Regions from separate parts of the Streptomyces venetus genome, predicted to be linked through region 1. Evidence: riboswitches for the same ligand, from Rfam matches in the RefSeq annotation. Region 1 holds a riboswitch; the other holds the start of a gene.
What was found. A riboswitch is a leader RNA that binds a small molecule or an ion and turns the genes downstream of it on or off. The one in region 1 is predicted to bind S-adenosylmethionine.
Positions count from the first base shown of each region.

Region 2: another riboswitch for S-adenosylmethionine. It lies ahead of ABEA82_RS32275 (aminotransferase class V-fold PLP-dependent enzyme); the one in region 1 lies ahead of thrC (threonine synthase).

Region 1 is NZ_BAABET010000005.1:474,767-478,923, forward strand. Features, by position in the region: gene ABEA82_RS19260 (ubiquitin-like small modifier protein 1) at 114-389, opposite strand; gene thrC (threonine synthase) at 476-1,762, opposite strand; SAM riboswitch class I at 1,781-1,936, opposite strand; gene ABEA82_RS19270 (glucosyl-3-phosphoglycerate synthase) at 2,092-3,036, shown strand; gene ABEA82_RS19275 (alpha,alpha-trehalose-phosphate synthase (UDP-forming)) at 3,110-4,157, shown strand, end outside.
Region 2 is NZ_BAABET010000012.1:7,259-11,415, reverse strand. Features, by position in the region: gene ABEA82_RS32285 (rhomboid family intramembrane serine protease) at 42-794, shown strand; gene ABEA82_RS32280 (Lrp/AsnC family transcriptional regulator) at 791-1,072, shown strand; gene ABEA82_RS32275 (aminotransferase class V-fold PLP-dependent enzyme) at 1,095-2,462, opposite strand; SAM riboswitch class IV at 2,611-2,727, opposite strand; gene trpD (anthranilate phosphoribosyltransferase) at 2,800-3,864, opposite strand; gene qcrB (cytochrome bc1 complex cytochrome b subunit) at 3,991-4,157, opposite strand, start outside.

The DNA of each region.
Region 1 (4,157 bases):
ACCGCGCTCAACCACACAGAATTGCCCCCTCCGCTTCTCTCACGGAGGGGGCAATTCGATGAACTCTCGGTAACCGGCGTTACTCCGGGTAACAATCAAGCCGGTCGGCCGGTTCAGCCACCGGCGACCGCCGGGATGATCGACACGCCGGCACCGTCCGGCGTCGCCGTCTCAAGACCCTGCTCGAACCGCACGTCGTCGTCGTTCACGTACACGTTGACGAACCGCCGCAGCTTGCCCTGGTCGTCCAGGACGCGGGCGGCGATCCCGGTGTGGTTCTTCTCGAGATCGGCGATGACCTCCCCGAGGGTCGCCCCGTCGGCGGACACCTCGGCCTGACCGCCGGTGTAGGTACGCAGGATGGTGGGGATGCGGACGGTGACGCTCATGACTTCAAAACCTCCAGTTGGGAATCGCCCTCAGGGGCGCGGGGAACTGCGCGACCAGCCCCCCACCGGCCCGCAGCGAACAACGATCAGACGAGCCCGGCATCCCGGAACGAGTCCAGGTTGGGCCGAATGGTCGCAGTCAGCCCCGTGCCCGCCACCGCGTCCAGCGTCTTCAGACCATCCCCGGTGTTGAGCACGACAGTGGTCTTGGTGGGGTCGAGCACCCCGTTCTCGATCAACTTGCGCGCAACACCCACCGTCACACCCCCGGCCGTCTCCGCGAAGATCCCCTCGGTCCGCGCGAGCAGCTTGATCGCATCCACGACCTGCTCGTCGTTCACGTCCTCCACCGCACCACCCGTACGGCGCGCGATGTCCAGCACGTACGGCCCGTCCGCCGGGTTGCCGATCGCCAGGGACTTGGCGATGGTGTCCGGCTTCTGCGGGCGGACCACGTCGTGCCCGGCCTTGAACGCCGTCGACACCGGCGAACAGCCGAGCGCCTGCGCACCGAAGATCTTGTACGGCTTGTCCTCGACCAGCCCGAGCTTGATCAGCTCCTGAAGACCCTTGTCGATCTTCGTGAGCTGCGAGCCGGAGGCGATCGGCACGACCAGCTGGTCCGGGAGCTGCCAGCCGAGCTGCTCGCAGATCTCGTACGCGAGGGTCTTCGACCCCTCCGCGTAGTACGGACGCAGGTTGACGTTGACGAAGCCCCAGCCCTCGCCGGCCGGGTCCCCGATGAGCTCCGAGCAGAAGCGGTTCACGTCGTCGTAGTTGCCCTCGATGCCGACGAGCTCGCCGCCGTAGACCGCGGCCATGACGACCTTGCCCTGCTCCAGGTCGTGCGGGATGAACACGCAGGAGCGGAAGCCGGCGCGGGCCGCCGCCGCGCCCACCGCGCCGGCGAGGTTGCCGGTGGAGGAGCAGGACAGCGTGGTGAAGCCGAAGGCGCGGGCGGCCTCCAGGGCCTGGGCGACGACGCGGTCCTTGAAGGAGTGCGTCGGGTTGCCGGAGTCGTCCTTGACGAAGAGCTTGCCCGCGTCGACGCCGAGCTCGCGCGCCAGGTTGTCGGCCTTGACGAGCTGGGTCCAGCCCGGGTTGATGTTCGGCTTGTCCGCCACGTCGGCCGGGACCGGCAGCAGCGGGGCGTAGCGCCAGATGTTCGCGGGGCCCGCCTCGATGCGCTTGCGGAGCTCTTCGGTGTCGTAGGCCGAGAAGTCGTAGGCGATCTCCAGCGGGCCGAAACACTCCTCGCATGCGAAGACCGGGCCGAGGGGCACGCGGTGGCCGCACTCGCGGCAGCTCAGGGCGGCGGCGGGGCCGAGGTCGACGGTGGTGTTCGTGGTGCTTGCAACAGTCTGCGCAGCCATATGAGGCGAGGCCCTTTCTCCTCATCTTCCTCACGACGCATCTCGCCGTGAGACGGATTTGGCACCTTCCCTAGTCGGGAGCCTCGCGAAGTGGTCGCCAGTGACCTACGAGTACCGACTGGAGGGTTGCCGGGGCTTCATCGGGCCGTTTCCCTCTGCCCCTCTGGATGAGCTGTATGTGGTTGTAAACAGCGGTTGACCCCGGACATGCGTTGGTCACCCGCGTTGTTCAAGACTGTAACCGACGACCAGGACAGTTGAGATAGTCGTCCGAACCGCGAGATGGATCACAGGTCCGTCCCGCCGAGAGAACCCAGAGGAGCGCCACGGTGCTGGAAGAAGTCGAGCGCTGGCTGAGCACCCGTTCCTGGTCCGCGGCCGATCGCCCGCTCCACCAGATACTGGCAGCCAAGCAGCGCACGGGCCAGACGGTCAGCGTCGTACTGCCCGCGCTCAACGAGGAGGAGACCGTCGGCGACATCGCCGCCGTCATCCGCCACGACCTGATGCGGCAGGTCCCGCTCGTCGACGAGCTGGTCGTCGTCGACTCGGGCTCGACCGACCGTACGTCGGAGGTGGCCGCCGCCGCGGGCGCGACGGTGGTGCACCGGGACGCGATACTCCCGCGCCTGCCGGCCGTGCCCGGCAAGGGCGAGGTGCTGTGGCGTGCGCTGCTCGCGACCAGCGGGGACGTCGTCTGCTTCGTCGACGCCGACCTCAGGGACTTCTCGTCCGAGTTCGTCTCCGGGATCGTGGGCCCGCTGCTCACCGACCCGGACGTCGACCTGGTGAAAGGCATGTACGACCGCCCCCTGGGGGGCGCCAGCGGGCAGGGCGGCCGGGTCACCGAGCTGATGGCCAGGCCGCTGCTCAACATGCACTGGCCGCAGCTGGCCGGGTTCGTGCAGCCGCTCGGCGGCGAGTACGCGGCCCGCCGCTCGCTGCTGGAGCAGCTGCCGTTCCCCGTCGGGTACGGCGTCGAGCTGGGCATGCTGGTCGACGCCCTGCACCTGGTGGGGCTCGACGCACTCGCCCAGGTGGACGTCGGGGTGCGCAAGCACCGGCACCAGGACGGGCAGGCGCTGGGCCGGATGGCCGCCGCGATCTACCGCACGGCCCAGCTGCGGCTGGCCCGCGGGCACCTGGTCCGGCCGTCCCTGACCCAGTTCGAGCGGGGCGAGGACGGCTTCGAGCCGCGTACCTACTCGGTGGACACCGAGGAGCGTCCGCCGATGGTGGAGATCGCCGAGTACCAGGCGCGGCGGGCGGCCTGACCGGGGCCGTTTTCGGCCGGGTGGGGCAGGTCCGTACGTTTGAGCGTTTCCTGGCCGGGCTAGGTTGAGGCTTATGGCTTCAACGTACGGTGCTGCCCAGGTGCTGGTGGCCTCCAACCGCGGCCCGGTCTCTTACACGGTCGGCGAGGACGGTTCGCTGAACGCCAAGCGCGGCGGCGGCGGGCTGGTCTCCGGGCTCTCCGCGATCGGCTCGGACGCGGACGCGCTGTGGGTGTGCTCGGCGCTGTCCGACGGCGACCGCGAGGCGGTCCGGCGTGGCGTCGGCGAGGACGGCGTGCGGATGCTGGACATCCCGGCCGACGTGCACGCGGACGCGTACAACGGCATCGCGAACTCGGTGCTGTGGTTCGTGCACCACATGCTGTACCAGACGCCGCTGGAGCCGGTCTTCGACGCGGAGTTCCGGCGGCAGTGGACGTCGTACGAGACGTACAACCGGGCGTTCGCCGAGGCGCTGGCGGAAGAGGCGGCGCAGGGCGCGGCGGTCGTGGTGCAGGACTACCACTTGACGCTGGTGCCGGGCATGCTCCGCGAGCTGCGGCCCGACCTGCGCATCGGCCACTTCTCGCACACGCCGTGGGCGCCGCCCGAGTACTTCCGGATGCTGCCGGACGACGTGGCCGGGCAGGTGCTGCGCGGCATGCTGGGCGCGGACCGGCTGGGCTTCCTCACACGGCGCTGGGCGGACGCGTTCGAGGCGTGCGCCGAGCGGTTCGCCGGCGGGCTCGGCGGCACGCGGATCGGCGTGCACGGGCTGGGGGCCGACGCGGACTTCCTGCGCAAGCGGGCGCACGAGCAGGACGTCGAGGAGCGGATCGTGGCGCTCCGCCAGGAGATCGGCGAGGGCCGACGCACCATCGTCCGGGTCGACCGCACCGAGCTGTCGAAGAACATCGTCCGCGGCCTGCTCGCCTACCGGCGGCTGCTGGAGACCCATGCCGAGTGGCGCGAGCGGGTGGTGCACGTCGCCTTCGCGTACCCGTCGCGGCAGGACCTCGCGGTGTACCGGGACTACACGGCGGAGGTGCAGCGGCTGGCGGACGAGATCAACGCCGAGTACGGGACACCGGGCTGGACCCCGGTCGTCCTGCACGTCAAGG
Region 2 (4,157 bases), on a different contig from region 1:
GGTCTGGGCTGTTGCGTCCGGTTACGTCATGCTCTGTATTCATGATCAGCAAGTGGAGTGCGTCCCTCGTCCGGGCCGGCCGAGCGGTCAGGGGGTCGTCGGCGCCGGTGACGTACTCACTGATCGCCCTGTGCTGCGTGCTCTTCCTGGCCGGCCCCGCCGCGGGCCTGAACCCGGCCTATGGCACGGGCGACGACCTGCTCGCCGCCCAGCGGGCCTGCTTCCGTCGCTGGGGCGTGATCCCCGCAGAACTGTTCGAAGGGTCCGCCGCATCGGCACTGACCCCCGCGACCGCGCTCTTCGTCCACGGCAGCTGGGTGCACCTGCTCGGCAACATGCTCTTCCTCTACGTCTTCGGGGCGATGACCGAGGAGCGGATGGGCCGGGTTCAGTTCATCCTGTTCTACGTCGGCTGCGGCTACCTGGCCCTGCTGGGCTACGCCGTCGCCAACGCGGACTCCGAGCAGTCCCTGGTGGGGGCGTCGGGGGCGATCTCGGCGGTCCTCGGTGCATTCCTGTACCTGTTCCCCAGGGCCCGGGTGACCAGTCTCCTGCCGTTTCTCTTCTTTCTGCCGGTGCGCTTCCCGGCCTGGGTGGTGCTGCCCTTCTGGGCGGCGCTGCAGTGGCTGGCGGCGGGGCGGGCCTCGGACGGCCCGGGCGTGGCCTACCTCGCCCACCTGATCGGATTCGGTCTGGGCTTCGGCTACGCGTCGCTCCGCTACGGCCGCCCGACCAGCCCCACTAGAGTGAAGGCCGCCCCTGCTCCGGCCTCCGAGGGAGAGAACAAACCGTGATCACCGCGATCGTCCTCATCAAGACCAGCGTGGACCGGATCCCCGAGATCGCGGAGTCGATCGCCGCGCTGGACAGCGTCAGCGAGGTCTTCTCCGTCACCGGCACCTACGACCTCATCGCGATGGTCCGGGTGCGGCAGCACGAGGACCTGGCCGAGGTCATCCCCGGCCGGATCAGCAAGATCCCCGGCGTCGAGGGCACGGACACGCACGTGGCGTTCCGTACCTACTCGCAGCACGACCTGGAGGCGGCGTTCTCGATCGGGCTGGACAGCTAGGCCCTGTCGTTCGGCTACCGACTCACGCCGACGTGTCCGGGACGCAACGGCCGTCCTCGGTGCGGTAGTTCCACCGCGCGCCGTCCTGGACCAGCTCCCGCACGGCGTCGACGAACCGCTCGACGTGCTCGTCGGGCGTGCCCGCGCCGAAGCTCACCCGGATCGCGTTGAGGGACTTCTCGCCGGGGGCCGCCTCCGGTGCGCCGCACTCGCCCTGGGTCTGCGGGTCGCTGCCCAGCAGCGTCCGCAGGAGGGGGTGGGCGCAGAAGAGCCCGTCCCGCACCCCGATGCCGTACTCGGCGGAGAGGGCGGCGGCGAAGTGGGAGCTGTTCCAGCCCTCGACGACGAAGGAGAGCACACCGACCCGCGGGGCGTCGTCGCCGAAGAGGGAGAGGATCCGGACCTCCGGCACCCCGGCCAGGCCCGCCCGCACCTTCTCGATCAGGTACTGCTCCCGCGCGACCAGCTGGTCGAATCCGGCCTCGGTGAGCGCCGCGCAGGCGGAGGCGATGGAGTAGGCGCCGATGACGTTCGGCGATCCGGCCTCGTGGCGGGCGGCGGTCTCGTGCCACTCCACGTCCACTCCCCCGTCCGTGCGCCGGGCGACCTTGCGGCTGGCGCCGCCGCCCGCCAGGTACGGCTCGGCCTCGCGCAGCCAGTCGGCACGCCCGGCCAGGACGCCGGAGCCGAAGGGCGCGTACAGCTTGTGCCCGGAGAAGGCGACCCAGTCGACGTCGAGGTCCGCGACGGACACGGGGTGGTGCGGGGCCAGCTGGGCGGCGTCGAGCACGATCCGGGCGCCATGGGCGTGCGCGGCCGCCGCCAGTTCCTGTACGGGCCACAGCTCGCCGGTGACGTTCGAGGCGCCGGTGACGCAGACGAGGGCCGGTCCGTGAGGCTCCCGGTCGGCGAGGGCGCGCTCCAGGGTCTCGACCGCCTCGCGGGGGCTGCTCGGGGCGTCGAGGTAGGTGACCCGGGCGTTCCGCCAGGGCAGCAGCGAGGCGTGGTGCTCGGTCTCGAAGACGAAGACCTGGCAGCCGGCCGGAAGCGCGTCGGCGAGCAGGTTGAGGGAGTCGGTGGTGGACCGGGTGAACACGACCTGGTCGCCGTCCCGGCAGCCGAGGAACTCCGCGACCGTCCGGCGGGCGTTCTCGAACAGGTCGGTCGACAGCTGGGACAGGTACCCGGCACCACGGTGGACGCTGCCGTAGTACGGGGCGTAGGCGGCGACGTCGTCCCAGACCCGCTGGAGGGCCGGGGCGCTGGCGGCGTAGTCGAGCGCGGCGTAGGTGACCTCGCCTCCGGTGACGAGCGGCACGGTGACGTCCCGTCCCAGAACGGGCAGCGGGGCACAAACGGACTGGTCGGCGGCGACGGTGGAGACAGACATGGGTGAACTCCCGTGAAGGCAGGTGGAATCCGCCCGCGAGCCGGTACGGCGGTACGCGTACGGCTACCAGCGGGGGTGAAAGGAAAAGGGGGTGCGGAGGCGGGGCTCTGCGGCCCTATCGCATTCGCTGGTTCACGGGAAACTCCTCGTCACGCGCTTGCCACAGACCTCGCTGCCTGCAGCCCGGTCTTCACCCGGGGCACCCCGCCACGGACGGAGGGTTGCCGGACAGTCGGCCGGGGCCTCATGACTGTCACTCATGACCTGCTCAGGAACCTACGGGAAAAGATCGGCGCCCCGCAACCCGAGTCCGGATCGCGGGACGCCGAGGGTTTTGCTACGCGTTGCTCGCGGCCACCCAGCGCTCCAGCGTGCGCTTCGCCGCCCCGGAGTCGATCGACTCGGCGGCCTTCGCCATCCCGGCCGCGATCTGCTCGGCCAGCGGCGTCCGCGCCGGCTCCAGCGCCACCAGCGCCGCCGCCGAGTTCAGCAGGACCGCGTCGCGCACCGGGCCGGTCTCGCCGTCCAGCAGGCGGCGGGCGACCTCCGCGTTGTACGAGGCGTCCGCACCGCGCAGGGCCTCCACGGGGACCAGTTCGATGCCCACGTCGCGCGGGTCGAAGGACTCCTCGGTCACCTTGCCGTCGCGGACGACCCACACCCGGGAGGTGGCCGTGGTGGTGAGTTCGTCGAGACCGTCGTCGCCGCGGAAGACCAACGACGAGTGGCCGCGCTCGGCGAAGACGCCCGCGACGATGGGTGCCATGCGCGGGTCCGCGACCCCGACGGCCTGGGCGCGCACCTTGGCGGGGTTGGTCAGCGGACCGAGGACGTTGAAGATCGTCCGGATGCCCAACTGGCCACGGGCGGCGCCCACGTACCGCATCGCCGGGTGGAACTTCGCCGCGAAGCAGAAGGTGATCCCGGCCTCCTCGGCGACGGCGGCCACCCGCGGTGTCGGCAGTTCCAGATTGACGCCGAGCTTCTCCAGGACGTCCGAGGCCCCTGACGCCGACGACGCGGCCCGGTTGCCGTGCTTGACGACCTTCGCGCCGGTGCCGGCGATGACGATCGCGGACATCGTGGAGATGTTGACGGTCTTGGCTCCGTCGCCGCCGGTGCCGACGATGTCGACGGTCGGACCCGGCACCTCGATGACGTTCGCGTGCTCGTACATCGCCCGGACGAACCCGGCGATCTCCTCGACCGTCTCGCCCTTGGCGCGCAGCGCCACCACGAACCCGGCGATCTGCGCGTCCGTGGCCTCCCCGCGCATGATGAGGTCCATGGCCCAGGCGGTGTCGTCGGCGGTCAGGTCGCGGCGGTCCAGCAGGCCGTTCAGCAGGGCCGGCCAGGTGCGGCCCGCCGCGGTGTCGCCTCCAGCGGGGGTCACAGCGCTCATAAGCCGCTCCTGGGTCGTCGTACGTCACGTAAAAGCTGTGGTCTCACCCTATCCAGCCCGGGACACCACGAAGGGCCCCGTCCGAACACCGGACGGGGCCCCCTCTGTGGCGTGGCGAAGCAGTGATCAGTGGTGGCCGTGGCCGCTCGTGATCTCCCGGTACTCCTCGGCGGTGGGCTTCGGGATCTGGGCGCCCTCGCCGTAGTAGGACTCGCTGAGCTTGGCGCGCAGCTTCTCGGAGCCCTTCACCTTGCGCTCGACACCGTTCTCGTCGACCGTCGGGCCGATCTCGA